DNA from 4 places in the Synechococcus sp. RS9907 genome. Region 2 is predicted to be linked to each of the others. Evidence: predicted binding sites of a transcription regulator. Region 2 holds the regulator's gene; each other region holds the start of a gene.
The links. The regulator NtcA, encoded in region 2, controls nitrogen genes in cyanobacteria. The targets are predictions, from matches to a motif close to GTANCNNNNGNTAC.
Positions count from the first base shown of each region.

Region 1 (6,390 bases), 320 kb from region 2:
GTCGACCCGTCACCACACTGAGCGTCTCCAACAGCGGCGACCGGCCGGTGCAGGTGGGCTCCCATTTCCATTTCGCCGAAGCCAATGCCGCCCTGCAGTTCGACCGGGCCGCAGCCCGCGGTCAACGGCTCGACATCCCCGCCGGCACCGCCATCCGCTTCGAACCCGGCGACAGCCGCGACGTGAACCTGATTCCCTTCGCCGGTGCGCGACGCGTCATCGGCTTCAACAGCCAGATCAACGGACCCCTCGACGCCTGACCCATGCCCTACCGCATCTCCCGCCAGGCCTACGCCGAGACCTACGGACCCACCACCGGCGACAGGGTTCGCCTGGCCGACACCGATCTGATTCTGGAAGTCGAAAAGGATTACACCGTCTACGGCGATGAGGTGAAGTTCGGCGGCGGCAAGGTGATCCGCGACGGCATGGGCCAATCCCAGACCCCTCGAGCCGAGGGCGCCGTCGACACGGTGATTACCAATGCCCTGATCCTCGACTGGTGGGGCATCGTCAAAGCCGATGTCGGCCTCAAGGACGGCCGCATCGTTGGCATCGGCAAAGCCGGCAACCCCGACACCCAGGAAGGGGTGACGATCGTGGTGGGCCCAGGGACCGAAGCCATCGCTGGGGAGGGCCACATCCTCACGGCCGGTGGCATCGACACCCACATCCACTTCATCTGCCCCCAGCAGATCGAAACGGCCCTGGCCAGCGGCGTTACCACCCTGATGGGCGGCGGCACCGGACCGGCAACAGGCACCAATGCCACCACCTGCACCCCCGGCGCCTTCCACATCGGACGGATGCTCCAGGCCGCCGAAGGTTTGCCGGTGAACCTGGGCTTCTTCGGCAAAGGCAACGCCAGCACCCCGGAAGCGCTGGAAGAACAGGTGCGCGCCGGTGCCTGCGGCCTGAAGCTGCACGAAGACTGGGGCACCACGCCCGCCACCATCGATGCCTGCCTGTCGGTGGCCGATCGGATGGATGTGCAGGTGTGCATCCACACCGACACCTTGAACGAAGCCGGCTTCGTGGAAGACACGATCGCCGCCATCAAGGGACGCACCATCCACACCTTCCACACCGAAGGCGCCGGCGGTGGACACGCGCCAGACATCATCAAGATCTGCGGTGAGGCCAACGTGCTGCCCAGCAGCACCAACCCCACCCGGCCCTACACCCGCAACACGCTCGAGGAGCACCTCGACATGCTGATGGTGTGCCACCACCTCGATCCGAAGATCCCCGAGGACGTGGCCTTTGCCGAATCACGGATCCGGCGCGAAACGATCGCCGCCGAAGACATCCTTCACGACCTGGGCGCCTTCTCGATCATCGCCAGCGACTCCCAGGCCATGGGCCGCGTGGGCGAGGTGATCACCCGCACCTTCCAGACCGCCCACAAGATGAAGGTGCAGCGCGGTGCCCTGCCCGAAGACTCCGCTCGCAACGACAACCACCGGCTCAAGCGCTACATCGCCAAGGTGACGATCAACCCGGCGTTGGCCCACGGCATCAGCAGCGAAGTGGGGTCGATCGAAACCGGCAAACTCGCCGATCTCGTGCTGTGGAAGCCGGGCTTCTTCGGCATTCGCCCGGAACTGGTGGTGAAGGGCGGTTCGATCGTCTGGGCCCAGATGGGCGATGCCAACGCCTCGATTCCCACCCCAGGCCCGGTGCACGGCCGGCCGATGTTCGGCGCCTTCGGCAAAGCCCTCGCCCCCAGTTGTCTCACCTTCGTGAGCGAAGCGGCGATGGATGCCGACATCCAACGCCAGCTGGGACTGGAGCGCACCTGCATGGCGGTGAAGGACACCCGCAGCGTGGGCAAGAGCGCCCTCAAGCTGAATTCAGCACTGCCCAAGGTGAGCGTGGACCCACAGACCTATGAGGTGTTCGCCGATGGTCAACTGCTCACCTGTGAGCCCGCCGAGGTGCTGCCCCTGGCCCAGCGCTACCTGCTGCTTTGAGCCCCACGCTGCTGGTGGTCCAACACGTGGACCACGAAGACGCCGCACTGGTGGGAGAGCTGGCGCGGCAGCTGGGCCTGACACTCGAGATCCTGAGGCCCGACCGGGGCGACCCACTGCCGGACCCCAGGGCGTGTGCCAACAGCATCGCCCTTGTGCTCGGTGGCCCGATGAGCGTGAACGATCACGACCAACCAGGCATGGACTGGTTGCAGCAGGAACTGGACTGGTTGAGGGCCTGGCACCAGCAACGCCGACCGGTGCTGGGCATCTGCCTCGGGGCGCAGCTCTTGGCTGTGGCTGCAGGGGGCAGCGTTCAACCGCTGCAGGTGGGCGCACCACCGCAGCAACTGAAGGAACTGGGGCTTGGCGCGATCCACTGGGTCGCGGATCCCAGTGATGAGGCCCTGCTCAAGGGGCAACCAAGCAGCACTCTGGTGCTGCATTGGCATGGTGATCGCATCCACCTCCCGGCCGATGCAACCCTGCTGGGTTCTTCACTGCACTGCGCCGAACAGGTGTTTCGGATCGGAGCCCACGCCATTGGCCTGCAATGCCACCTCGAGATCGACGGCGATGCGCTGGAACGCTGGATCGCCAACGACCACGACTACGTGGTGAGCGCCCTTGGAGCTGAAGGACCCGACCGCCTGAGCCAGGACTGGCGCAGGCTGGGCACCACGCTTCAGAAACAAGGCCGAAACTTCTTCAATGCTGTGCTCAATCAACTGATTGAGATCAGCCAGACCCACTAATTCCTACGCACAAAAATAAACAAAACCAAAAACTTTTCTGAAGAGGTATCAACCTGAACACCACTTCGGCATTTGCAAGAGCTTCAATATTTCTGTAGCAACAGCTACCGATCGTTCACTTCGCATCGCGCGAAGCGCAGTTCGCCTCAGGCCATGGAACGGGGACCTGAGCTTGCTTCGAGGACCATCCAATGACCACCCTTCTCTATCGCGGGCATCAATACCAGCAAAACAACGCCACTCAGGGCAAGCCTGGGGTGCAGCTGGTTTACCGCCGCAACGTGTACCAAGCCCGCCAGATCAACAACCACAGCACTCCGGTGCAGCTCGTGTACCGCGGCGTGCGCTACACCCGCTAGGCCAACTTCTCAATCCGTAGCAACTCGAACATTCCAGTTCCGAGGATTGAGGCGTAATAGATCCAGCTTCAGCCAAGACGTTGGATCTCATCACCTCTCGCCTCGACCAGGGCCTCGTGCAAGTGAGTCCCTCCAGCGTGCATGGCGTGTTCTGGCTGCAAACCCACTTTCCGTCTCAGGAATGGGACGCCCTGCTGTCTGGGCAAGCCGCCTTTGGCATGGATTGCATCGATGACCTGATCACCGACGCACGTCAGGCCGGCCTGAATGTGGAGTGGGAAGCATCCGTCCCCAGCTGAGCACTTCTGAATTCCCCAGAAGCCCTGCACACGGCTGCGTTGCAGGGCTTTTTTAATGGCTTAACGACTCTGAATACTCAAGCCACCAAGCGGTTGAGCATCGGCAATTCCGACAGCTCATCCCTCCACTCCTGGGCCCAGAGGGCCTGACTGCGCTCATACACCTCCATCAACTGCTCCACGGCGCACTCGTGGAAATCAACGCGCAGATCCAACAGCGGAAAAGCAGCTTCACCACTCACCTGCACCGCTGCTGAGGTGCAGAAGGGAGAGCGATGGTCACCGCCCGCCGCTTCCCCGGCCTGCAGAGCCATCATCAGACGGCGGCCCAGTTTCAAGCTGGGGTCGCTGGTGAGAAAGGCCTGTTCCATCGCCGCCAACACACCCTCATCCACCAAGCAATTGCCGGCAACAGACAGATCACGCTGATGGCGATGCCCTGCCCAAGGGCCGCAATCCTGCCCCGTCCAACAGGCCGTGCGACCGTCCAGGTCGATCAGGTGAAACTGACGCCGGTCTCGGTGCTGGTCATCCGCCAGCAAGCTGGCCAGAACGCTCTCGGCATCGGAACTCTGCTCAAGGCGCTCAAGGCCACAAATCCCCAGATACGGATTGGTGTGGGCCTGGGTGGCGACAGCACCAACTCCGGCGCGGATGTGAGGCACGGTGGATCCAACAGCCAGATGACAGGTGGCCACAGCCACGCCGAAGCGACCGTTGCTGGGGTCCCGGGCCAGGATCGAAAAGGTCACGGCAGCTGACGGTCGAGCCGCAGCAACGTTTCCAGCAGCACCGCGGTGCCCGCCCAGCACTGCTCGTCACTGGTGAACTCAGCAGCGGAATGACTCAGGCCGCCCCGGCTGGGCACAAAAATCATGCCCATCGGCCAACGTCGGCCAACCTCCTGGGCATCGTGGCTGGCGCGGCTGGGGAGATGGCTGTGGGACAGGCCGAGATCGGCTGCGGCCTCAGCGATCGTGGCCATCACCACAGCGTCAGCAGGGGTGGGATCAACGCTGAACTGGGGGTCAACCGCAATCGGGCAGCCGGTTTCAACACCGATGCGTTCCACCTGATGCATCAACTCCTCAACCAACTGATCGAGAACGGTGGGATCCACATCCCTGAGGTCAACCGTCAGGGCGACTGCGCCGGGGACAACATTGGCTGCATTGGGCCAAACCTCCAGTCGACCCACCGTCGCCACCGGATCTCCGGGATGACGGGAAGCCATGGCCTCGATGGCAAGAACAAGACGCGAGGCCGCCACGAGGGCGTCTTGTCGCAACCCCATCGGTGTGGTGCCGGCGTGATTGGCCTGGCCTTTCACATTGATGCTGAACCGACGCTGACCAACAACGCCCTCCACAACACCGATGGCATCACCGCGTTGCTCAAGAACGCCACCCTGCTCAACATGCAACTCCAGGAAAGCGGCATAAGCATCATCGGAGCGGCGCGCCGAGGCCAGGGAGGGCCAGTGGCCGCCGATGCGCGCCAGGTTGTCCTGAATCGGCTGACCATTGCTGGTGGCATAACTCTCCGGGTCATCGGAGGCCGTGCCCGCCAAGCCCTTGCAGCCCACCATGGTCGACTCCTCGTCGGCAAAAGCGATCAACTCGATGCCGTGCTGCAGGCGCAGGCCCTGGTCTTGCAGCGCGCGGCAGGCTTCCAGACCGGCCAACACCCCCAGGGCCCCATCAAAACGTCCACCGGTGGGAACCGTGTCGAGGTGCGACCCGGTCACCAGGGCAGGGCGGTGGGGATCCAGGCCCTCGAGGCGTCCGATCAAGTTGCCAGCGGCATCAACACGCACCTGCATGCCGAGCTGCTTCATCCAGTGGGCCAGTAACTCACGGCCCTCCACATCCTCCGGCGAAAAACCGCGTCGACACACGCTGCCATCAGGCTTGGCGCCAATGCTGGCCAGCTGCTCAATCGTTGCCACCAAACGATCACGGTTTGGACGCGCCGCGATCTTGGCTGGCTCGACCCGCGATGCAGGGGTGGTCGGAGAAGCCGAAATGAGCGCTGGCAATGCCGTGACCTTCAGTTCAAAGGAACCAACACCTTCACCTGAACGGACCGATCGGCCTGTAGCTAGCGCAACGATTTAACCCTGATCAAAGAATTCAAACGGGCATCAGCACGCGCCAGCCCAGGCGGTCCGCCTCCCGGCGGGCCAGGGCTGGCATGTCTTCCGCCACAAACATGCGGTGCAACATCTGCACGCCCAGCAGGTGATTGATCACCGCATCCATCTGCACACGCTCTGCATCGGTGGTGGCTGGATCCTCGTGACGGGCAAACAAGGCACGCACGCCGGCTTTGCTCAACAAACCAGCGGCATCGATCGCCTCATCACTGAGGTAGTCGTCGGCGAGCTGCTTCATCTGCTCCCACTTCTCGGGCTCCGTGTGGGCTGGCGGTGCCATGAAGGCGAACTTCTCACGCCGGTACAGCACCTCCGGCAACAGGCCGGCCATGGCTTCCCGCAGCACGTATTTCTCGGTTTTCCCCTTGATCCGCAGCTCAGGCGGCACCTGAACCGCAACCGCGGCCAAATGGTGATCGAGGAAGGCGGGTCGCGCCTCCATGGAATTGGCCATGTCGACCCGGTCGCCACCCCAGGTGAGGATCTGGCCCTCCAGCATGGTCTTGATCCAGACGTACTGGGCCTTGTCCAGGGCATGGCGCCCCTCCAGTTGATCCGCATCCAGCTGCTCGGCAATCGCCTTGCCCGGGGAGTAATCCTTCAACGCTGTGGCATGGGATTCCGCCAGAAGCTCCGGCACCAAAGGCGCGCAGGCCAGCCACGGCTGCAGGCAACTGGGGGTGAAGCCAACCACCGCATCAAGATCGGGGTCATCCACCTGGTTTTCAGCCAGCATTGCCCCCTTCACCAGGGCATTGGACTCTTGCAGCAGGCTTTCCCAGCTGGCGCGCTCCTCCTGCGGCAGGTCATCGAGACCATGGAGGAACATGTCGCGGCGAAAGGCGGGAT
Region 1 covers NZ_CP047944.1:2,507,486-2,513,875, forward strand. The annotation lists gene SynRS9907_RS13550 (urease subunit beta) at 1-260, shown strand, start outside; gene ureC (urease subunit alpha) at 264-1,973, shown strand; gene SynRS9907_RS13560 (type 1 glutamine amidotransferase) at 1,988-2,728, shown strand; gene SynRS9907_RS13565 (DUF4278 domain-containing protein) at 2,920-3,087, shown strand; gene SynRS9907_RS13570 (hypothetical protein) at 3,168-3,386, shown strand; gene SynRS9907_RS13575 (DUF1028 domain-containing protein) at 3,464-4,138, opposite strand; gene SynRS9907_RS13580 (Zn-dependent hydrolase) at 4,135-5,337, opposite strand; gene asnB (asparagine synthase (glutamine-hydrolyzing)) at 5,519-6,390, opposite strand, start outside.
Region 1: a site for NtcA is predicted at 2,823-2,836, ahead of SynRS9907_RS13565 (DUF4278 domain-containing protein). Genes of this name have one in related genera too.

Region 2 (7,836 bases):
CAGCAGCGGTGTGGAGTTGGTGGGGGCTGCAGCCCTTGGCGTCCTGGTCGCCTTTGGTTCGCCTCCCGGCGGGATCGTGGTCGGCCGACGCCGTTTCACTGCCGCAGCAAAACGCCGCTGCTGGTGGTACCTGGGTGCAGCTACCGCCTCAGCACGGGATTTGTTCGGTGCCGCTCCGGCGTGAGCCAGGCTTGACGCCCTGTGCGGCTGAGCCCCGTCAGGCTGTGGTCATCACGCCGTTGGAGGCGGGAGCTTGGCGGGTGGGCAATGGTCTGATCGAGCTCGATGTCTCCTCGGCCGGACTGCTGGCTTTGCGGGATGGCGATGGACGGGATCAGTTGTCGTCTTCCCTGCAGTTGGAGCGCTATCGGGACCGGGGCGAATTCTGGGATGCCTGGGATCTTGCGACGGACTACCGATCTCAGCCCCTGGGTGTTCTATGTGCGGATTGCCTGGAGTGGCTCGACAAGGGCCCCCTAGTTGCACATCTGGTGCTGCGCCGCCAGCTCGGTGCCAGTTGCATGCGTCTGGACCTGCGGCTGAAGGCCGACACGCCCTGGCTGGAGCTGATTTGCGGTATCGACTGGCGCCAGACCCATGAGTTGCTGCGTCTTGAGCTGCCGCTGGCGACCCCCGCCGTCCGCATCGCTGCCGACACCAGTGGAGGGGTGATCGAACGCCCCGCTGCACCGATGACGGCTCGGGAACAAGCCCGTTGGGAAGTGCCTGTGATCTCCTGGTTCGCCTCGCAGTCGGCGGCTCCCGGAGGCGGGATGGCTGTGTTGCTGGACGGCCCCCAGGGTGTGGATTGGTCTTCAGGCCGACTTGGCATTTCGCTGCTGCGGGGCCCGACCTGGCCAGATCCCAGCGCCGATCAGGGGTGGCATCGCCAGCGCTTGGCCCTAATGCCGTTCGCCGGCTCATGGAGCGATGCCGGTGTGTCGCAGGCGGCCATTGCCTTTCGTGAGCCCGGGTGGTGTGCGGACTTGCCTGCAGAGCAGCGTCAATGGTTTCCATCGCTGCCGCTTCCACTCACGCCGGTGGGGTTGGAGCGCCATGCCGATGGTTGCGTGCTGAAGCTGCTCAATTCAGGATCAACGCGTTGCCGCTGGACCCCTGGAGCGGGGTGGAGGGTCCGCAGGGAAGCCGACTCAATGGCCGCTTCTGCCGTGGTGATCACCCCAGGAGAACTCGTCTCCCTGGTGGTGGATCAGTCCTCGTGATCGTCGAACGGGTCGTCGAGTGCTTTTGATGGAGGGCCAAAGGCCTGATACACGCCAAATCCGGTGAGTCCGAACAAAACGGCGAGCACGCCAATGGCGACGGACAGGGCTGGGGACGACGTTTCCATCACATCTCTCGACAGGATCAACCCCGAACCGGAGTCGGCCCCTACAGTATCGAGACTTCAAACCACCCGAGACCCGGCGTCGCCATGGCACAACGCACCCGTCTGGGAGACCTTCTCCGTCCACTGAACTCCGAGTACGGCAAAGTGGTTCCCGGATGGGGCACCACTCCCGTGATGGGCATCTTCATGGTGCTGTTCCTGGTATTTCTGCTGGTGATTCTTCAGCTGTACAACAAGTCCCTCATCCTGGAGGGCATCAACGTGAACTGGAACGGCCTCGGCTGATCTGCACCCATGAACATCTTCGGCGTCGGTCTCCCCGAAATGGCGGTTATCGGCGCCGTTGCCTTGTTGGTTTTCGGGCCGAAACGCCTGCCCGAGCTTGGTCGGACTCTTGGTAAAACCCTGAAGGGCTTCCAATCTGCCTCCAAGGAATTCGAACGCGAGATCAACAAAGCCATGGCTGAACCGGAAGTTTCCGGTGAGGCTGCGAAGCCTGTTGAAGAACTTCCCCCCAGCGACTGAGTCGTTCCAGCGGTATGACCACTGATCTCAAGCTGGTGGTGGGTCTGGGAAATCCGGGTGCGAAATACGCCGGCACCCGTCACAACATCGGCTTCATGGCCCTAGAGCTTTTGGGTGAGCGCTCTGGGTTCAGTTTTCGTCAGCAGGCCAAGTTGCACGGTCTTGCAGCCGATACAGGGGTTGGTGAGCAGCGGCTGCGCTTGCTGATGCCTCAGACCTACATGAATGACAGCGGTCGTGCCATTCGTGCGGCTCTCGATTGGTTCGGCCTGGAGCCTCACCAATTGCTGGTGCTGGTGGACGACATGGATCTTCCGCTGGGTCGTTTGCGGTTGCGGGCCCAGGGCAGTGCCGGCGGGCACAACGGTTTGCGCAGCACCATTCAGCATCTCGGGACCCAGGCGTTCCCCAGGCTGCGGATCGGCATTGGTGCGCCGGCTGAGAACCCTGCCGAACGCCGCGCCCGAACGGTGTCCCATGTTCTTGGTCCGTTCAGCAAGGCGGAGCAACCCTGTGTCGGCGCTGTGCTCGATGCTGTTCTGGATGGGATTCAACGTCTTCAGCGCCAGAGCTTTGAGCGCGCTGGAACCTGGATCAACGGGTTCCGCTATGACCTGGAGTCGGTCGACTGATGCCGGCACTTCCGGCGACAACGGCCCATTTGCGGGTGCTCCGCCAGTGTTTTCAAGCCAAGTGCGTGGAGGGTGAAGTTTCTGCTGGAGGGTTTGAGTGGCAGTTCTCCTGGGCCTTTGATCGCGGTGAACTGGTGGTGGAGCCATCCCTGGGACGTGCCCTGATCGAGGATGCCCTGCGGCGGTTTCTGGTGCGTTCTGATTACAGGCTGGAGCCGGGGGGTGATTACACCTTCATGGTCCGGGCCAGGTTCTGAGCGAGAACGTGGGAGCAGGCTCAGGCCATTTCAGGCGGTATTGCAGGTGCTCCTCAAGCATCACCAAAGCTGCAACAGCATCCAGATCCACCGGTGGAATGCGCAGTCCTGCCGGCAGCATCCGTCGCCAACCTCGAGCCGGCCACAGCGCCCAGTAACGCTGTCTCGCCCGCAGGGTTGTTCCCTGCTCCGGAACCACGGTGAGCTGGCCCAGCCGCTCCAGTCGCTGGATCCAGGCTCGGCTTCCCGTGCCATCCCCGATCAGGATGCGATCGAGAGCTTGGTCTTGATTCCACTGCTCCAGCCAGGGTTCAACGGCCTCCGGGGCCAGCACATGCCCTTCTTGCACGAGGCCGAGCTGAAGATCGGCAAGCACAAGACCACATTTGCAGCGGCCTGGATCGAGGACGGCCACCCGTTTCATGGGGAGGCCTGAATGATGACGACGACAGGGTCGGCACTGTCGCTGACCCGTGCGGAAATCACGTTCAAGACCACGCTTTGGCTGGGTCCTTCCATCAGGGTCTGGGCCAGTTGGGAGAGGGCTGATCCATCGAACTGAAGGCCTTCGGTCAGGGATCCTCGCCGCTGCACCTCGGCATAGGCCGAGGCCAGGAGAAGGTTCAACCGTGTGCGAATGCCCTCTGGTGTGCGTTCATCCGGTTGCAGTGTGGTGGTGGCCAGCACGTCTCCGCGTTGGGTCACCGGCCGGTTCGGACGCACCTCGGGGAAGGCATACACCGCTGTTTCGCCTCGCAGCACATTGGTGGCTGAGCGCAGCGAGATCACCCAGGTCTCCGGTTTGCGGATGATGCTTTGCAGGCGTTCCACATCGCTGCGCGGAACGCGGATCAACTGGCGTTCGGGTGCTTCGCCAGGTCGCACTTTCCCGTAGGCGTTGAGATTGGCCTCCTGCAACAGCCTGTCGACAGCCTGTTTGGCCTGGTCCGGCTCATCGAGTCGAACCGTTGCTCTTGCCAAGGTCTGTCCGCTGCTGATCACCACCGATCCACGCCGCAAGGCGACCAGATTGCGTTCGAGTTCTTTGAGTTCCTGCTCACCGGCACGGATGCGGCTGCGAACGCTGTTGAGTTCGGCTTCCGTGCGCTGGATGTCCGCATCGCGGGAGGCGATGTCCTGGCTGAGGCGTTCACGTTCTGCTTCGAGTTGGGCCAGCTCCTTCTGAAGAGGAGCCAGTTCGAGGCGCAGGGTGTTGGCCCGTTGCTGTGATTGCTCGAGCTCAATGGCGATCCGTTTGGTTTCCGTTCGGGTCTTGTCCCGTTCCCGCTCGGCTGCCTTCAGCTGCTGACGGCTGTCCTGGAGTTTCTGCTGCAGGGCATCCAGTTCAAACAAACCCACCCGCAACTGCCGGCTCACCAGAAGCATCAGGCCAAGTGAGAGTGCGCTGATCAGGCTGCCGGTCAACACCGTGATCAAAACGGCGGTGCGCCGTGGGCGCATGCTGAACAAACTCAGTCGTGCTTTGCCGACGCGGCTGCCCAAGCGGTCGCCCAGGGTCGACAGCACGCCCCCGAGCACCAACAGAACCAGGATCAGTGCCCAGCCGCTCATCGCTGCACAAGTCGGGCGAAGGCAGGCCTAGCTGAAGCGTTTGGCCAGCGCGATCGGATCCAGAACCGTGATTTTCTTGCGGTCAATCTGAACCAGACCGGATTGACGCAAGTCTCCCAGCAGTCGCGTGATTGTGACGCGTGTTGAGCCAATTGCTTCAGCGATGGCCTGATGGGACAGGCGCAGGTCGATGGTGATGCCCAGCTCATCGGCCACGCCGAAGTCCCTGCAAAGCACCAGCAGGAAGCTCACCAGCCGGGATGACATGTCCCGATGGGTGAGGGTTTCAATCATCGTCTCGGTTTGCAGAATCCGGCTGGAGAGACCCTGAAGCAAGCGCAGGCCAACGCTGGTGTCGGCTTCGATGGCGGCCTTCACGGAGGTCGCTGGTGCCGTCACCATTTCGACCCGGGTGAAGGCCACAGCGTGATAGAAGCGGTCGGACCGTTGACCTGTCAGCAGCGACAGCACCCCGAAGAGGCTGTTCTCGCGGAGCAGGGCCACGGTGATTTCTTCTCCCGATTCGTAGACGCGTGACAGACGAACGGCCCCCCGGCGGATCAGGTACACCCGTTCGGCGGGATCTCCGGGGAAAAAGATGGTCTTGTTGCGGTCCACCAGTTCACTGCTGGCGCCATCGAGATCTCGGATGATCTCAAGCAGAGAACGGTTGGCGGGCTCTGCGCTGGGAGCTGGAGCCACCATCTGCGGGGCATATCGGCTGAAACCTCGGCTACTGGTCATGACAACCCCCTGGTGTGGCGAAGCTACGGAGCCGGCGGTGGCTGCCATGTAGCGGTTATTACGTAACGCTGCTGTGCTCGTTGAAGGCCTGGCGTTGCGCCTGCATCAGGGATGTCAATCCCGGCTCTGCTAAGTCCAGCAGCTCATTGAGTTGGCTGCGACTGAAGGGCGCACCCTCCGCAGTTCCCTGGATTTCCAGCAGACGGCCATCGCCGGACTGCACAACGTTTAGGTCCACCTCGGCTCGGCTGTCTTCGCTGTAGTCCAGATCCAGCAAGGCCTGGCCATCCACCAAGCCCACGGATACAGCCGCCACCTGATCGATCAGGGGCGATTGCTCCAGCACTCCCTGGTCCACCAGTGATCGGCAGGCTTGGTCCAGGGCGAGCCAAGCCCCGGTGATTGAGGCCGTCCGGGTGCCAGCGTCCGCTTGGATCACGTCGCAGTCGATCAGCAAGGTGCGCTCCCCTAGGCGCTCCATGTCAATCACGGCGCGCAGGCTTCGGCCGATCAGTCGCTGAATTTCCTGGGTGCGACCCGAGAGTTTCATCAGCTCCCGTGATTGCCGCTGTGGGGTGGATCCGGGCAGCAACCGGTATTCGGCGCTGAGCCATCCCAACCCTTCTCCCTTGCGCCAGCGGGGAACCTTGTCCTCCAAGCAAACGCTACAGAGAACAGCGGTTCGGCCGTTATGAACCACAAGGGAGCTCAAGGCAAAGCCCATGGGATTCCAGGTCACCGAGAACGGTCGCAACTGCTGCGGGCGACGGCCATCAGTGCGTTGTTCAGGGGATTGGCTCATCGGTGGTGTGCAGTTCGTCAAGCCTCGCAGGCGGTTGGTTCTCGCCCTGTCCAAACACCATGGGTGGTGTCAATCCCCTTGTGGAATGTGATCTCGCCGCTACATTCAAGGTCTTGCCGGAGTCTCCCGGACAGATGCTTCCGTGATGACCACAAGCCTCGCCGACCCCCATTCCTTCCAAAATTCCCTGGATCGGGATCAGCAGGCCTTGCAACGGGCGGGCCTGAGGCCCTTGCCTGCCGTCTCTGATCCGCCACCCCTACATCTGGTGGCTCCCGAAGGGCAGCTGCAAGTGCATACGGCGCCTTATCGAGGCAGTTTCGCCAGTGTTCTCAGCCAGGCCATGCGAGCTGCCGGCTTGGGCAGTCGTGTTCTGATCAGTCAGTTCCTCAAAGGGGGCGTGCAGCAGGGACCGGCCGGCCGGGTGCAGCTCTGCGGAGGCCTCGTCTGGCTGCGGCCGGAAGTGCCCCTCTGCCTCTCTTCGCCGGGGCATCCCGGTGGTGCGGAGGCGGTGGCTGAGGTTTGGTCCATCTGCCGTCAGCATCTGATCCAGGGAGATCTCGACCAGCTGGTGTTGGATGAACTCGGCCTTGCCGTGGCCTTCGGATACCTGGATGAAGCGGACGTGATTGCAGCCCTTGAGCAGCGGCCCGCTTCGATGGATGTGATCATCACTGGACCTGCAATCCCCGCCGGTGTGGTGGAGATGGCAGATCAAGTCACGGAGTTGCGGCGAGGTTTCTGATGCTCAAATGCGATCGCTGGATCACTGAACAGGCCGGGCAGGGAATGATCGAGCCATTCCAGAGCGGTTTGGTCCGTCACCTGGAGCCGGAGCAGAAGCTGCGGCCGGTGCTGAGTTTTGGTTGCTCCTCCTACGGCTACGACCTACGCCTTTCTCCCCAGGAATTTCTGATCTTCCGGCATGTTCCAGGCACGGTGATGAACCCCAAGCGGTTCAACCCGGCCAACCTCGAACCCACTCCCCTGCATGAGGATGAAGACGGGCGATATTTCATTCTCCCGGCCCATTCCTATGGCCTCGGTGTGGCCCTGGAGAAGTTGCGGGTTCCCCCCAACATCACCGTGATCTGCTTGGGCAAGAGCACCTATGCCCGCCTTGGAATCATCGTGAATACCACCCCGGCAGAAGCGAGCTGGGAGGGTCACCTCACCCTTGAATTCAGCAACAGTTCCGGTGCTGACTGCCGCATCTATGCCGATGAGGGCATCTGTCAGCTGCTGTTTTTTGAGGGTGATCCCTGCTCGACCACCTACAGCGATCGACAAGGCAAATACCAGCACCAACCGGAACGGGTGACGCTGGCCAAGGTGTAGTTCTCTCTGATTAGGGGGCCAAACGCGCCCGGTGCAGCCTGGTTTTTTCGTACCAGGCTGCAAATTCAGGGGCCCACTCCAACATGTGGGGCCACATCAGATCACAGAGCTGGCGGATCTCCAGCTGGGCATCGAGTTTGGCCCGCAGATCCATGAAGTGCAGGAACGCCCGCAGGCTGAAGCTCACCACAAAATGCTGGCGGTAGTCGAAGGGGAGGATGCCGCGGGCGTGCTCCTCGGCGAAGCCGGCCCTGAGCAGATCCCTGTAGCGCTCGGCGGCGCTCCGGCAGAGATCAAGATCCTGTTGGCGTAGTGCTTCGGTGTAGGCGTATTTCTTGCCCTGCCGATCGCTGTACTCGCCGATGGGCCGCAGATAAAACACCTCTTCCAGGTCCAGGGCTCCATCCGCTGCACGGCAGATGCGTTCACCGGTGTAACGCATCGACTGCACATCGAAGCTCACCCCAACCCGGTGGGTGCGGGCCTGCTGCATCACCGAGTGCGGGAACCAGCCCACATTCAGCACGATCTGCGCATGCTCCATCGGACCGTAGTGGCCGCGCTCTCCAGACAGCAGGCGTTTCACACAGATCTCTCCAGCCCGCTGCTCATCGG
Region 2 covers NZ_CP047944.1:241,505-249,340, forward strand. The annotation lists gene SynRS9907_RS01220 (glycoside hydrolase family 38 C-terminal domain-containing protein) at 1-1,223, shown strand, start outside; gene psbN (photosystem II reaction center protein PsbN) at 1,211-1,351, opposite strand; gene psbH (photosystem II reaction center phosphoprotein PsbH) at 1,436-1,636, shown strand; gene SynRS9907_RS01235 (TatA/E family twin arginine-targeting protein translocase) at 1,646-1,876, shown strand; gene pth (aminoacyl-tRNA hydrolase) at 1,891-2,508, shown strand; gene SynRS9907_RS01245 (DUF3146 family protein) at 2,508-2,765, shown strand; gene SynRS9907_RS01250 (resolvase) at 2,743-3,189, opposite strand; gene SynRS9907_RS01255 (DUF3084 domain-containing protein) at 3,186-4,337, opposite strand; gene ntcA (global nitrogen regulator NtcA) at 4,365-5,081, opposite strand; gene rph (ribonuclease PH) at 5,140-5,883, opposite strand; gene SynRS9907_RS01270 (cob(I)yrinic acid a,c-diamide adenosyltransferase) at 6,029-6,628, shown strand; gene dcd (dCTP deaminase) at 6,628-7,221, shown strand; gene thyX (FAD-dependent thymidylate synthase) at 7,232-7,836, opposite strand, start outside.

Region 3 (7,836 bases), 320 kb from region 2:
CCAGTGTTCCGAACACCGGTGCGCCTCCCAATCCATGCGGGCTGTCCAGGCTGGCGCCGCCGAGCTCCACCCGATCCGCCAGCTCCCAGGTTGGGCTGTTGCCTGCGAGGCGCTGAATGGTGAGGCTCGAGCGCCACCGTCCCTGCTGCAGGGTTTCGCCGGCGGCGGTTCGGCCCAAGCGCACGATCTCTGCGCTGAGAAAGGAGGCGTCCTGGGGCAGGGTCACCGTCAGCTGCTGCTCGAACAGGGCATCGGCGTACAGCACCAGTTCCTGCGGCAGCCATTCGAAGTCACTGCCGCTGGCCAGTGAGCAGCGCACCTGTTGATGGGCAAAGCAGCCCTCGGGTTGCAGGCGGCTGCGGCCGATCGATCCGTAAACCTTCTGCGCCGCCACGCTGGTGATCAGGCCGCGGCTGTTGGCCTCAAGCTTGAAGTCCAGGCTGAGTTGATCGCCGCCCACCAGGCCTCCGGCGGTGTGCAGCACCGGCAGCTCGCAGCGTCCGTCATCGCCGCGTTCACTGCGAAGCAGCTTGAACGGAGCCGTGCAGCCCCCCTGGTGTTTGGTGCTGCCGTTGGTGGCATGAAACTGCAGGTCGCAGCGGCCGTGCCAGGGATCGAGACGTTGCATGGCCTCACGCTCCGCCGCCACCGGCTTCAACTCTGTAGCAATGCACACCAAAGCGCTGCTGATTGATCGGCACGCTTTTGTTGTGGAACTGGAGAGGAGCTGCTGGTGACGGATGCGGTGGTCGTGCTGGAGCAGCGCCTGCAGAACAGCAGTGCCACGGCCACCCTGCAGTTGCCGTTAACGGCCGAAGAGCGCACGGTGCTGCGGGGCCGTCGCACCACCTCCTGCGGTCGCCCGGTGCTGTTGCAGTTGCCCCGTGAGGGTTCTCTCCAGCCCGGTGACTTGTTGGGGGATCAGTCCGGTTCGACTGTTGTGGAGGTGGCGGCAGCGCCGGAAGCATTGATGCGGGTGCAGGGATCGCATCCTCTTGAGCTGTTGCAGGCGGCATATCACCTGGGCAATCGCCATGTCGCCCTGGAGCTGCATGAGCAGGAGCTGTTGCTGCCGGAGGATTCCGTTCTCGCCACGATGCTGGAAGGTCGGGGATTGACGGTGAGCCGCTGTCAGCAGCCGTTTGCCCCCGAAGGCGGCGCCTACGGAGGCCATCAGCACGGATGACGTCCCTGGCGTTACTGCAACTGGTCAGCCCGGCCCTTCCAGTGGGTGCCTTCAGCTATTCAGAGGGGCTGGAGGTGTTGATTCAGGCGGGTTCCATCGCCGATGAGCAGGCCATCCAGGCTTGGTTGGAGGCTGAACTGCAACGGGGCGCGGTGCGGCTGGAAGCTGCGGCATTAAGGCCTCTGGCGGAGGCGTTGGTGGGGTGGTCCACCCAGGCCGATGCGGCGGCCAAGGCGCGCCTGATCGATCTGGATGGTTGGCTGATGGCCACCCGCGAGGCCGCGGAGCTGCGAGCCCAGCAGCGTCAGATGGGGATGTCGCTGCTGCAGTTGATGTCGGACATGGGACACGACCTGCCTGAGCCGGTGGCCCTGAGCTGGCCGGCGGCCTGGGCCTGGGCTGCTGTGGGCTTGTCGGTTTCAGGGGGAGACATGGTGGAGGGGTACCTCTACGGCTGGGTTGCCAATCAGCTCAGTGCCTCGGTGCGGCTGCTGCCGTTGGGTCCGTCTCGAGCGCAGGTGCTGCAACAGCGGCTGCTGCCGCTGATTGCCTCCCAAGCGCAGCTGCTTCAGGCGGCCGATCCCCAGCAGCTCTGGAGCAGTGGTGTGGGTGCGGGCATGGCGCAGCTTGCCCATGCTGAGCTGTATTCACGCCTGTTTCGAAGCTGATGAGCAGCAAACTGCGCCTGGGGGTGGCGGGCCCTGTGGGATCCGGCAAGACCGCACTGGTGGAGGCCCTCTGTCGCCGCTTGCGCGACGAGCTCCAGCTCGCGGTGGTTACCAACGACATCTACACCCAGGAGGATGCCCAGTTCCTCACCCGTGCGGGTGCCCTGGATCCAGAGCGGATCCGTGGCGTGGAGACCGGTGGTTGCCCTCATACGGCGATCCGTGAAGACTGCTCGATCAACCGAGCTGCCGTGGCGGAGCTGGAGATGCAGTTTCCGAATCTCGATCTTGTTCTGGTTGAGAGCGGCGGCGACAACCTGGCGGCGAGCTTCAGTCCGGAATTGGTGGATCTCTGCATCTACGTGATCGATGTGGCGGCCGGCGACAAGATCCCCCGTAAAGGAGGGCCTGGCATCACCCGCTCTGACCTACTGGTGATCAACAAGATTGATCTGGCTCCCCAGGTTGGTGCCGATCTTTCAGTGATGGAACAGGACACCCGGCGGATGCGGGGAGACCGGCCTTGGTGTTTCACCAATCTCCACAGCGGCGAAGGCCTGGAGCAGGTGGTGGGGTTCCTGTTGCAACAGCTACCGAATCGTTGATCCGCTGCTGCTGGGCTCGTCATTTGGTTCTTCTTGATACCAAAACCAGGACGCGCTGATCCGTACCTTCCATCAGCTGCCGTCAGGCACATTCCTGTTTTGGATCACCATGAGCTCTTCTCTCTCTAAGCGTCTGTTCGCCGGCATGGCCGCGGCATCGCTGGGCCTTGCCGTGACCGCATGCGGTGGCGGTGACAAGGCTGCCAACGTTGACTACGACGACAGCGTCACCGTCGGCATCCTGCACTCGCTGACCGGCACCATGGCCATCTCCGAGTCCACCCTGGTGGACACCGAGAAAATGGCGATCGATGAGATCAACGCCGCCGGTGGCGTTGAAGTTGATGGCAAGAAGTACAAGATCGAGTACATCGTCGAAGACGGTGCCTCCGATTGGCCCACCTTCGCTGAGAAGTCCAAGAAGCTGATCGACCAGGACCAGGTGCCCGTGGTCTTCGGTGGCTGGACCTCAGCCAGCCGCAAGGCGATGCTGCCTGTGTACGAGTCGAAGAACGCTTTCCTCTACTACCCGATTCAGTACGAGGGTCAGGAGTGTTCCAACAACATCTTCTACACCGGTGCCACTCCGAACCAGCAGTCGGAGCCTGCCACCAAGTTCATGTATGAGAAGTCGCCTGCCGCTGGCAAGCCCTTCTTCCTTGTGGGTTCGGACTACGTCTTCCCCCGCACCTCCAACACCATCACCAAGGAACAGCTCAAGTCCCTGGGTGGCGAAGTGGTCGGTGAGGACTACTTGCCCCTGGGCAACACGGAGGTTGCTCCGATCATCGCCAAGATCAAGAAGGCCCTGCCTGACGGTGGTGTGATCATCAACACCCTGAATGGTGACCAGAACGTCGCCTTCTTCAAGCAGATCCAGGACGCCGGCATCACCCCCGATAACGGCTACTACGTGATGAGCTACTCCATCGCGGAAGAGGAGATCAGCACCATCGGTTCTGAGTTCCTTGAGGGCCACTACGGCGCTTGGAACTACATGATGTCGATCGACACCCCGGCATCCAAGAAGTTCGCTGCTGACTTCAAGGCCAAGTACGGCGCCGACCGCCAGGTCGCTGACCCTCAGGAGTCGGCCTACAACATGGTCTACCTGTGGAAGAAGGCTGTCGAGAAGGCCAACAGCTTCGACGACGACAAGGTGCGTGAGGCCCTGGTCGGCATCGAGTTCGACGCGCCTCAGGGACCTGTGAAGGTGATGCCCAACCACCACCTCTCCCAGACCGTGCGCATCGGCCAGATCACTGCTGACGGTCAGTTCGAGATCCTCGAATCCACCGATGGCCCCGTGGCTCCTCAGGCCTGGAACCAGTTCGAGCCCAGCTCCAAGGGCTTCGCTTGCGACTGGACCGACGCCTCCAAGGGTGAGAAGTACAAGCTCTGATCTTCTGATCACAGCCTGATTGCTCTTCAGGGAGGAGCCCGGTGACGGGCTCCTCCTTTCGTCGTTTCATTGAACGCTTCGTTTCACACGTCCGTGCAACTGCTTCTCGAAAGCCTGTTCAACGGTGTTGCCATCGGCTCGGTGCTGCTGATGGCCGCCCTCGGACTGGCCATTGTCTTCGGCCTCATGGGCGTGATCAACCTCGCCCATGGTGAGCTGATCATGCTTGGGGCCTACACCACCTACGTGGTGCAGCTGATCTTCAAGCTGCCTGCGCTGCAGCCGGTTTACAACGCCTACGTGCTGGTGGCGCTTCCCCTGGCTTTCATCGTCAGCGGTGTGGTCGGCATCCTGCTGGAACGCACCGTGATTCGCCGGCTCTACGGCAACCCGCTGGAGACCCTGCTCGCGACCTGGGGCGTCAGCTTGATTCTTCAGCAGTTTGTGCGGAGTGTTGCCCTGGCCCACGCCGCCGGCCTGATCCTGGCGCTGGTGCTGGGCTTTGGCCTGCCGCTGCTGCTTCCCTCCTCGCTTCTTTTGGGGCCTCGAGCTCGTTTGGTGCGTGCGGGGAGTTGGGCTGTTTCAGCCCTGGGCGGTGTGCTGCTGGCCGGTGGCCTGGCCTCACAAATCAGCCGCATTGCCAGGGCCACCTCCCGCAATGTGGATGTGACGGCACCCAAATGGATGCGCGGCGGCATCGAATTCATGGATATCACCTTTCCTGTGCCGCGCCTGGTGATCATCGTGATCACGATCGTTGCGGTGGTTGGGGTGACGTGGTTCCTCAACAAAAGCGTTTGGGGCATGCGCATTCGTGCTGTGACCCAGAACCGTTCGATGAGTGATTGCCTTGGCATCCCCACCGACACCGTTGATGTGCTCACCTTTGGCATCGGCTCCGGTTTGGCCGGTGTGGCGGGGGTTGCTGTTTCCCTGCTGGGTTCGGTGGGCCCCAACGTGGGCGGGTCCTACATCGTTGGCTGCTTCATGGTGGTGGTGCTCGGTGGCGTCGGAAACCTGTTGGGCACCGTGCTCGCGTCCTTTGCCATTGGCCTGCTCACCGACCTGATCGGTGCTGGACGTCTGCTGACGATCTGGCCTGACATGCCGGCCCCCCTGGCTGGTGCTGTTGATTTCTTCGCCACCACGAGCATGGCCCAGGTGATGGTGTTCGCTCTGATCGTGGTGTTCCTTCAATTCCGTCCCGCGGGTCTGTTCCCGCAAAAAGGACGCATGGTGGAGGCCTGATCTGATGTTTCAAGCCTTTCAACAACGCCGTTGGCCCTTGATCATCCTTTGGGTGGTGATCGTTGCGGCCATCGTTGCCGCGCCTGCTGTTCTGCCGGTGTTTCGGCTGAATCTGTTGGGTCGCTTCCTCTCTTTGGCGATCGTTGCCCTCGGTATCGACTTGATCTGGGGCTTCACCGGTTTGCTCAGCCTTGGCCAGGGCATCTTTTTTGCCCTCGGCGGTTACGGCGTGGCGATGTACCTGCAGCTCAACAGCTCGGGTGATCTGCCCAACGGCATTCCCGAGTTCTTCAGCCTGTATGGCGTGGATCGGTTGCCCGCCTTCTGGGAGCCGTTCCATTCCCCGCTGTTCACTTTAGTGGCGATCTGGCTGGTTCCAGCTGTGCTGGCTGCCGTGCTCGGCAACCTGGTGTTCCGTAATCGGATCAAGGGGGTCTATTTCTCGATCCTCACCCAGGCGGCCCTGCTGGTTTTTTTCAATTTCTTCAACGGCCAGCAGAAGCTGATCAACGGCACCAACGGCCTTAAAACCGATGTGACCCAGCTGTTCGGCCAGATGGTGGGTTCCCCGGAGATGCAGCGGGGATTCTTCTGGTTGACCTCTGTGGTGGTGATTCTGGCCTGGCTGTTTCTGCGCTGGGTGGTGCGGGGCCGGTTTGGAGACGTGTTGATCGCCATTCGCGATGACGAACCCCGGCTGCGCTTTGCCGGTTACAACCCAACCCTGTTCAAGACGATCGTCTTCGCCATCGCTGGTGGTTTGGCAGGCATCGGTGGTGCGCTTTACACCGTTCAGTCGGGCATTGTGTCGCCGCAGTACATGACCGTTCCCTTCTCGATTGAGATGGTGATCTGGGTTGCGGTGGGGGGTCGAGGCACGCTCGTTGGAGCCATCCTCGGCGCTGTGGCCATCAACTACGCCAAGAGTTTGGTGAGCGAAGCTCTCCCCCAAAGTTGGCTGTTCATCCAAGGGGGCCTGTTCATCCTCGTGGTGACGGCCTTGCCGGAGGGCGTCATTGGCTGGTTCCGAGGCGATGGCCCTCGCAACTGGCTCAACCGATTCGGCATTGCCCGTCGGAGTGAGACCTATCCACGTCTCGATCTTGAAGGTCAGGAAGAGGTTCAGTCATGAGCACGGCTTTATTGGAGTTGCGCCAAATCACCGTCAGTTTTGATGGCTTTTTGGCGCTGCGCGATCTCAACCTCAGCCTTCAGCCTGGGGAGCTGCGCGCCGTGATCGGCCCGAATGGCGCCGGCAAGACCACGTTCCTGGATGTGATCACTGGCAAGACCGCTCCCACGGAAGGGGATGTGGTGTTCAAAGGACGCTCTTTGGTGGGAACGCGCGAGCACCGCATTGCGCGCTTTGGCATTGGCCGCAAGTTTCAGAGCCCTCGTGTTTTTGAGAAGCTCAGCGTTCAGGAGAACTTGGCTCTGGCGGTGAGCCAGCCGAAGCAGCCCTGGTCATTGCTGGTGGGGGGCCTGAATGGGGAGCAGCGCGATCGTGTTCATCACCTGATGAGCATCGTCAATCTGCAGAACCGTGCCGATTGGGCTGCTGGGTCGTTGTCCCACGGCCAGAAGCAGTGGCTTGAGATCGCCATGCTTGTGGGTCAGGATCCCGACCTGTTGCTGGTGGATGAGCCGGTGGCTGGGCTCACGGATGAGGAGACCGATCTGACGGCGGATCTGCTCAAGTCGTTGGCCGGGGATCACACCGTGCTGGTGATTGAGCACGACATGGAATTCATAAGACGGCTTGAAAGTCCGGTGACGGTGCTGCACCAGGGCCATGTCCTCTGTGAGGGCACGATGGATCAAGTGCAGGCTGATCCCCGGGTGATTGAGGTTTATCTCGGCACCACTGAGGAGGAGAACCAATGACGAACCTGCTGGAGATCCAAGGCCTCAACACCTTTTACGGTGAAAGTCACATTCTTCGGGATGTTGATCTCAGCGTGAAATCGGGGGAGATGGTTTGTCTGATCGGCCGCAATGGTGTGGGTAAAACCACCCTGTTGAAATCGCTGATCGGTCTGTTGCGCCCCCGCTCCGGAACCATGGCGTTCGACGGTGCTCAATTGGATCGTCAGGCACCGCATCAGCGGGCTCGGGCCGGGATTGGTTATGTGCCGCAAGGTCGCGAGATCATCCCTCAGCTCACGGTGGAAGAAAACTTGCTTTTGGGAATGGAGGCGTTGCCGGGTGGATTGGCCCGGCATCGCCACATTGATCCATTTGTGTATGAGCTTTTTCCGATCCTTCAGGAGTTTCTACCGCGTAAGGGCGGTGATTTGAGTGGAGGTCAGCAACAACAATTGGCCATCGCCCGTGCGTTGCTTGGCAAGCCAAAGTTGCTGCTGTTGGATGAGCCTACGGAGGGCATTCAGCCCAACATTGTTCAGGATATTGAAGCGGCTGTTCGGCGGATCATCGCCGACACCGGGATCGGGGTGTTGCTGGTGGAGCAACATCTCCACTTCGTTCGCCAGGCTGATCGGTACTACGCCATGCAACGGGGCGGCATTGTTGCCAGTGGCTCAACCAGTGAACTCAGCCAGACGGTTGTTGATCAGTTCCTGAGCGTTTAGAGCTTCGCTCGTGATGGCTCTTTCTGGGTCAGTTCAACTGGCCCAGATGGATTCTGTTGCAGGCTCTTCATTCATGGCGTAATCGCTCACGTCGGCACGCACGTGCAGCATCTGCCCTGTCATCGACATTTTCCAG
Region 3 covers NZ_CP047944.1:2,498,950-2,506,785, reverse strand. The annotation lists gene SynRS9907_RS13540 (urease accessory protein UreD) at 1-628, opposite strand, end outside; gene ureE (urease accessory protein UreE) at 734-1,186, shown strand; gene SynRS9907_RS13530 (urease accessory protein UreF) at 1,183-1,854, shown strand; gene ureG (urease accessory protein UreG) at 1,854-2,459, shown strand; gene urtA (urea ABC transporter substrate-binding protein) at 2,569-3,861, shown strand; gene SynRS9907_RS13515 (branched-chain amino acid ABC transporter permease) at 3,955-5,109, shown strand; gene urtC (urea ABC transporter permease subunit UrtC) at 5,114-6,241, shown strand; gene urtD (urea ABC transporter ATP-binding protein UrtD) at 6,238-6,993, shown strand; gene urtE (urea ABC transporter ATP-binding subunit UrtE) at 6,990-7,700, shown strand; gene SynRS9907_RS13495 (DUF1830 domain-containing protein) at 7,734-7,836, opposite strand, start outside.
Region 3: a site for NtcA is predicted at 2,486-2,499, ahead of urtA (urea ABC transporter substrate-binding protein). Genes of this name have one in related genera too.

Region 4 (7,836 bases), 310 kb from region 2:
GGCGATCCACCGTCTGCTGACGGTCGGCATTGAAAACACCCCCGATTCCACACATCAGTCCACCTCAGATCACATCCATCACGCGTTCGGCCCGATCCACCATGCAGGTGAGCAGGGCCATCCGCAGGAACACAGCTCCCCTGGCCTGGCTGAAATACCAATTGTGGGGCGTGTCATCCATGCAGGTGCTCAGTTCCGCTCCCCGAGCTAGCGGATGGAGCACGATCGCTTCCGGCTTGAAGGGCATGTCGCGGGTGAGACGGAACCCTCCGCCGTGCACTTCATAGGAATCGCCGACCCAGGCAATGGCATTGATGTAAACCACATCCAAGTCGGGCACTTCCGCCTGCAGATCGGTGCTGGAGCGCACCTTCATCCCACATGCTTCAAGCTCCTCCAACTGTCCTGGGTCGAACAGCGGCTGCTCCGGCTCCAACCCAGGGGCATGAATCACCACCACCTCATCCACGGCCTGCGGGAACTTGGCCAGGATCCGCAACAGTGAGCGAACCGTTCTCATCCGCGAGGGAATTCCGACGATCCCAATGCGAATCCGATCAGCGGGTGCCACTTCAGCTTCAGCAAGCTTGGGGCGCCACTTGAAGATCGTGTAGAGATCCGCCATCGCCTGGGTGGGATGCTCATCGATCCCATTCCCCGCATTGATGATGGGAATCCGCAGGGTTGACGTCATCGCATAAACCGCACCGGGATCGCTGTCCCGCAGCACCACACAATCGCCGTAGTTGTTGAACATGTGGGCGACATCTTCGAGGGATTCGCCCTTGGCGATCCCCGTGGTGGCCCTGTCGGTGATGTTGATGGAGGAACCGCCGAGGCGGTGCCAAGCGCTGTCAAAGGACAGCCGCGTGCGCGTGCTTGGTTCGTAAAACGCGTTGATCAGAATCTTGCCGGTGAGCGGCGTGTTGTGACGGCAATAGCGGTCTGGATTGCTCTCGAATTTCGCCGCCAGCCGAAACACCTGCAAAAGAGTCTGTGGGCGAAACGGTTGGATCGAGACCACGTGCTGATCCACCAGATCCTTCAAAGGCTCAACGTCTTCGGCAATGGCAGCCAGCAGCTCCTGGGGTTGGTTCTGCCCATAAACATCTGGCCCCATCGGCTCAAAGCGAATCTGAACCGATGACGCGTCCACAACTGCTGATTTGGCCTGTGCCATAGCGGGATCGGATCAACACCCTGTTTGCCAGACCGAGTGCTAAAGCCAGGAATTACATCTTTCACCCGTAACAACAACCACACTGCTTCGTCCACGAAGAAGCAGCTTCTTAAGCAAAGATCCGGAAAGGATTGTGCTGGGGTGGACGGCTAAAGGAGACATCACCAAACCCGGCCATTCCTCCACTCCACCCACCAAATCACCAGCAGCACGAGCACCGACAGCACCAGGGCGAGCTGACTGGCCACCAGCAGAAACTGAAAACCCGACAGACCAACGAGGCCGGCCATCAAAGGAAGCGTTTGGATCATCCCTCCTCCTTCAGCAAGGTGAAGTCAAAGCGTTCCGGCCGCATGCGACTGCCAATCAGCATCACAACCGCCGACACGGCCGCCGAAAACACAGCAGCGCAGTAGGGCGCGATCAGCACATAGGCGAGCAGGCCCACAACGCTGCCGGCGAGCATGGCCGCGATGGCAGCCGTGCGGTTGGCCGTGCGCCAGTACAAACCGCAGGCCACCGGCCAGACCGTGGAGGCCACCAGGGCACCGGTGAAGAACAGCACCGACGCCAGCGAATCCAGCCGCGGCCAGGACAGCGCCAGGGTGACGACGGCCAACCCCACCACCATCAGCCGCGCCGCCTGCTTGAGCTGTAGGTCGCTGGCCTGGGGCCGCAACAGGCGGAAGTACACATCCTCCGCCAACAGATCGGCGGTGGATGCCAGCAACGAATCCAAGGTGGAGGTGAGCGAAGCAAACACCACCACAAACACCAGGGCCGCGCCACCGGCCCCGAGCAGATCGGCTGCCATCACAGGGAACACCATGTTCACCTGCTCGAGGGGCAGCTCACGGGCCAGGGCCACGAGGCCAATGGAGCCCGTCACCATCGGCACGCTCATCCAGGCGATTCCGCCCAAAACAAAAGAGGTCATCACCACCGAGCGCCGGCTGGCGAACACCCGGGACCACCAAATGTTGTTGTGAAACACCTCGCCCATCGAAAAGAGGGCGGAATTCCAGGCGATCAACAAGCCCGCCGGCAGCAGCAGATCCAGCCGATCGGGATGCCGGGCCAGCAAGGAGGCATGCACCTCAGGCATCGGGAATTGACGGAAGGCAAGCACCGCCACCACCGCCAGCAACACCATGATCAACAGCGACTGGATGAAATCGGTGCCAATCACGGCCCGCATCCCACCGAACAGGGTGTAGACGGTGGCAACACCAATCACCACCACCATTCCCACGTGGTAATCGAAGCCTGAAAGCGCCTGCAGCAGCAGGCCAGCACCCATCGCCTGGGTCATCAGAAAGCCCAGGGTGTAGATCGCGGTGATCAGCATGAACACCCACCAGGCCAGACGCCCGTAGCGCAGGCGAATGAAGTCGCCGCTGGTGCGCCCGTTGGGCATCAACTGCTTGATCCGCGAGGCCAGGGGGGCGAACAGAATCAGGCCAAGCCCGGCCAGGGCATAGCTGAACATGCCCCAGAGGCCGGTTTTGTAGCCGAATTCAGGGGCGAGCAGGGTGGTGTTGCCGGTGACCCAGGAGGCCATCAACGTGGCCGTACTCAGGGCCAGCCCGATGTTGCGCCCCGCCAGCATGTAGTCGTCGGCATTGCCTTGACCGCGCCGGCCCCAGGCAATCCCCAGCGCCACCCAGAGCACAGAGAACAGCACCACCAACGCCCAGGCGATCCCGGGCTGAAGGAAGGGAACCGAGTCAGCGGACATCCGTCGACCCCCTGCGATTCCAATACAGGTGTCCGCGCAGAATCATCACCACCGTCGCCGCAGTCACAACGGCACCAAGGGCAAAGATCAGTCGCGCCCAGAGCAATTCATCCAAGGCGAAGAGCGTTTGAACTCCAGAAACAGGTAAGCAAAAGAGGCGTCCCAGCTCCAGCTGTCGCCTTCGATTTCGGTGCCTTCGGATACCCAAACATCAGGCGATCAGCGCCCGGTCGCCTGAAATTGCGGAATGTGTAGCAACCACCACCCGAAGGGGGTTGGGGCGACGCCTTGGATGACATTCACCTACGCGATTGGAATGTTCACCGACTACAAACCCACGGTCGGCTTCGACGAATATTTCTGCAATGAAACAGCCAGACCGCGCGACGATCTGGCCACGCTGCTCACATCACTGGGGCAGCTGGGATTGCCCGAGCTCAACCGCAGCCATGCCTCGGCTAGCCAACTGCTGCGTCGCCTCGGCGCCACCTTTCGCCTCAACGATTCCGGCCTCAAAGGCAGCGAACGGATTCTCCCCTTCGATCCCTTGCCCCGGCTGATCAGCCGCAGCGACTGGATCACCCTGGAGCGGGGACTGCTGCAACGCCTGGAAGCCATCGACTGCTTCCTCGCAGACATCTATGGCCCCCAGCAGATCCTCAATGATGGAGTGATCCCGCGGGAAGACGTTGAAAGTTCCTCCGGCTGGCGACCTCAGATGCAGGGCATCAGCCTGCCGCTCAACCGCTGGTGCCACATCTCCGGGCTCGACCTGATCCGCGATGGCAGTGGCACCTGGCGTGTCCTGGAAGACAACCTGCGCTGTCCATCGGGGGTGGCCTATTTCCTCGAGAACCGTCGGGTGATGAAACGGTTGTTCCCTGGCCTGTTCGAAGGCCGTGCCGTTCAACCGATCGACGCCTATCCATCCCATCTGCTGCGCACCCTTCAAGACCTGGCGCCCTGGAGTGACAGCCCCCGCGTGGCAATCCTGACGCCCGGGGTGTTCAACAGCGCCTATTTCGAGCACAGCTATCTGGCCCAGCAGATGGGCATTGCACTGGTAGAAGGGCGCGACCTGGTGTGCGAAGACGGCCGCGTGTGGATGCGCAGCACCAACGGCCTCAAGCCTGTGGATGTGATTTACCGCCGGATCGACGACGATTTTCTCGATCCCACCGTGTTCCGCCAGGACTCGATGCTGGGGGTGCCGGGCCTGATCGACGTGCTGCGGCAAGGACGGGTCGCCATCGCCAACGCCCCGGGCACCGGCGTCGCCGACGACAAGCTGATCTACGCCCACGTGCCGGCGATGATCCGCTACTACCTCGATGAGGAGCCGATCATCGAGAACGTTCCCACCTATCTCTGCGCCCGACCGGACGACCGGCGCTACGTGCTCGAACACCTCGAGCAATTGGTGGTGAAGTCGGTGGCGGAAGCCGGGGGCTACGGAATGCTGATCGGCCCCCAGGCCAGCCGATCGGAGCTGGCGGACTTCGACACGAAGATCCGTGCGAATCCCCGCAACTTCATTGCGCAGCCCACGCTGCAACTCTCCACCGTGCCATCCCTCAGTGACGGTGAGCTCTACCCCTGCCACGTTGATCTGCGCCCCTACGTGCTGCGCGGCGCAAGCAGCTGGGTGAGTCCAGGGGGGCTGACGCGCGTGGCACTCAAGCGGGGCTCCCTGGTGGTGAATTCGTCCCAGGGCGGCGGCTGCAAGGACACCTGGATCGTCGACGACCAACGGATGGCGGCACGGCACCCCCAGGAGGCGGTGCCGTGCTGAGCCGCGTTGCCGATTCGCTCTACTGGATCAACCGCTATCTGGAACGGGCCGAAAACATCTCGCGCTTTCTGGAAGTGAGTGAGGCGATGGCGCTGGACTGTCCTCCGGGCAGCGCCGAACCCTGGCTGCCGCTGGTGGAGGTGACGGGGGATCGCCAGCGCTTCGATACGGCCTACCCCGATGCCACACCCAAACAGGTGGTGCGCTTCCTGCTGCAGGACCGCAGCAATCCCAACAGCATCGTGAGTTGCATTGCGGTGGCACGGGAGAACGCACGGCAGATCAGGGATGTGATCACTACGGAGATGTGGGAGCAGATCAACGATCTGCACTGGAGCCTTCAAGACGACGAAGACATCTGGCGCGAACCGGTGCAGGAACAACTGCGGATCATCCGCCGCGGCTGCCAGCTCGTGTACGGGATCACCGACACCACCCTGAGCCGCGATCTCAGCTGGCTGTTCAGTCAGCTGGGTCGTCTGATCGAACGGGCCGACAAAACCTCCCGCATCCTCGACGTCAAATACTTCCTGCTGCTGCCTTCCCCTGAAGAGGTGGGCGGCGTGCTGGACGAACTGCAGTGGATCACCCTGCTGCGCACAGCGGGGGCTTATCAGATGTATCGCCACAGCGTGCAACAAGCGATCAGCCCTGCAGCGGTGGCACGCTTTTTGCTGCTGGACCCCATCTTTCCTCGCTCGGTGCGGTACTGCCTCCAGGGCATCAGCGACACCTTGCAACAGATCCAGCAGCTCCCGAACCAAGACACGCCGGATGACCTCGACTGTTTGCGCGGTCAGCTCCTTGCCCGGTGGAGCTATGTGCGGATCGACAACCTGATCGAAGCCGGTCTGCATGAAGCCATTGATCAGCTGCAGCAAGACCTCAACCAACTCCACCACCTGATCCAGACCCGCTACTTCACCAGCGCGGACCTCCATTCCATCCCCACCGATCCCGCATGCGCGCTCTCATCATTCACCGCCTGACGTATCGGTATGACGCCCCGGTGTTCCTCGGGGAACATCGCCTTTGTCTGAGGCCTCGGGGGCAAGGATTCCAGACCCTGCTGGAGCATCAACTCAGCGTGTTGCCGGAACCGGAGCAACGTCGGGAACTGGTGGCCGCCAGCGGCGATGAAATCCAACGGCTCCGCTTTCTCGGCAGCACCGATGAACTCGTCTTTGAGGCCCGCAGCCTGGTGGAGACCCGGCCAGCACCCCCGCTGGAGAGCTGCTTCAACGGCCTCGAACCACCCCTGCCCTACCCGCAAGGCCAACTCAACAGCGATCTGCAGGGGGCACTGGAAGGCTGGTTGCCCAACGGCCAACACGAACCCTCGGCCATCGAGCTCACCCAGGAAGCCCTGATGGGCAGCAACCAGCAGACCCTGGCCTTTCTGAAGCAACTGATTGAACTGATTCAAGAGCGGGTGAAATACACCCAACGCCATGTGGGACCCGCCTGGCCGGCGGGCCGAACCCTGCGGGAGCGGATCGGCTCCTGCCGTGATCTGGCCATGCTGATGGTGGCCTGTTGCCGCGTGGTGGGTCTTCCGGCCCGCTTTGTGAGCGGCTATCAACTGCAGCAACCTCCCCCGAAGGAGTACGACCTGCATGCCTGGGCGGAGGTTTACCTGCCGGGAGCGGGCTGGCGGGGCTTTGACCCCAGTGCCGGGATGGAAGTCAACGAGCGCTATGTCGTGCTGGCCACCTCCTCCAAGCCGGAACTCACCGCGGCCGTGAGCGGCAGCTTCAGCGGCCCCCCTGGAGCCAACAGTGAACTGAACTGGCAGATTCAGATCAGAGAGGACGCCTCCGCAACGGAAACCCCCTCACGCAACCTGGTTCAGGCCGCCTGAAGCAACGGCTCCACCCCATGCAACTGGGGCTTCGGCGCCGAGCTGTGGGTGGCTGCCATCAAGGCCGGGATCTCGGCGCTGTTGTAGACGCGGAATTCCCTCACCAGAGAAGCGCCCTCCTCACGAACCGCCTGGTTCAGAACGACGGAACCATCGGGATCGGAGATCGAGCGGTGGAAAGTGCCAGGCGGGATACGAAGGATGTCACCACCGCTCTCGAGCCGAACGATGTGGAACGGCTGCTCCCAGGCCAGGTTCACCAGGAAGAAGGTTCTGCCGCCGCTTGCCGCAAGCAGATTGTCTTCCTGATGGGGATGCAGATAGAACTGCCAGGCTCCGCTCTCCGGATCGTTGGGGGGCGACACGGCCGGGCCGCTGTGAATCACCAGGTCGCGCGCGTTCGAGGTGTTCACGGTGACGTCGAAAAAACGAACCGACGGGGTGTCGCGGAAGCGCTCGTAGGCCAGCAGTTCAAACATGTCGATGGATCCTGAGGGATCCTTCAGCTGCCCCGTTGTACCGGGGGCATCACGCAAAAACGGTGACGATCACGACGGTTCAGCCCCCCAAATACGCCATTTCCGCATGGGTTGACGCAACAGCGGCTGGATCACGCTCCTCGCTGTAGCGGTCTTGGCGTCGCTGCCAGAGCTGGCGCATGGCCTGCTCAAGCTGAGGCTCTGAGGCGAGCGCGGGCTTGAGATCGGTGCCTTCAGCAGAAAACAGGCAGGTGAACGCCTGCCCATCAGCGGTGACACGCAAGCGGTTGCAATCCCCGCAGAACGGCTCACTGATGGAGGCAATCACACCGATGGTTCCAGCACCATCGCGGTAGTGCCAACGCCGGGCCGTCCCACCCCGCGGGCGACCCAAAGGCTCCAGGGGCCAACGGGCATGAATGTGCTCCACCATCTGCGCCGCCGGCAGCACCTGGTCCAGCGTCCACTGGTTGCGGTTGCCCACATCCATGTATTCGATCAAACGCAGCTCCATCCCCTGCTGCCGGGCCAAATTGGCCAAGGGCAACAGCTGATCGTCATTGATCCCCCGTTGGATCACGGCATTGAGCTTGAGCTCGCCGCATGAGGGGTCAAAGCCAGCGGCGCAGGCCGCCGCGATGCCGTCCTGCACCTGGCGCACCAGGCGGTCTCCAGCCACGGCACCACCCTTGAGACCAGCCATGCGCGCCGCTGCCTCCCCTTCCGCCGCATCCAGGCTGATGGTGATTCGATCCAGCCCTGCGGCACGCAACGCCCGCGCCATCG
Region 4 covers NZ_CP047944.1:2,514,974-2,522,809, forward strand. The annotation lists gene asnB (asparagine synthase (glutamine-hydrolyzing)) at 1-55, opposite strand, end outside; gene SynRS9907_RS13590 (aspartate carbamoyltransferase) at 65-1,180, opposite strand; gene SynRS9907_RS14145 (hypothetical protein) at 1,342-1,470, opposite strand; gene SynRS9907_RS13600 (sodium:solute symporter family protein) at 1,488-2,918, opposite strand; gene SynRS9907_RS13605 (circularly permuted type 2 ATP-grasp protein) at 3,235-4,710, shown strand; gene SynRS9907_RS13610 (alpha-E domain-containing protein) at 4,704-5,699, shown strand; gene SynRS9907_RS13615 (transglutaminase family protein) at 5,672-6,571, shown strand; gene SynRS9907_RS13620 (redox protein) at 6,559-7,050, opposite strand; gene SynRS9907_RS13625 (GTP 3',8-cyclase MoaA) at 7,130-7,836, opposite strand, start outside.
Region 4: a site for NtcA is predicted at 3,109-3,122, ahead of SynRS9907_RS13605 (circularly permuted type 2 ATP-grasp protein). Genes of this name have one in related genera too.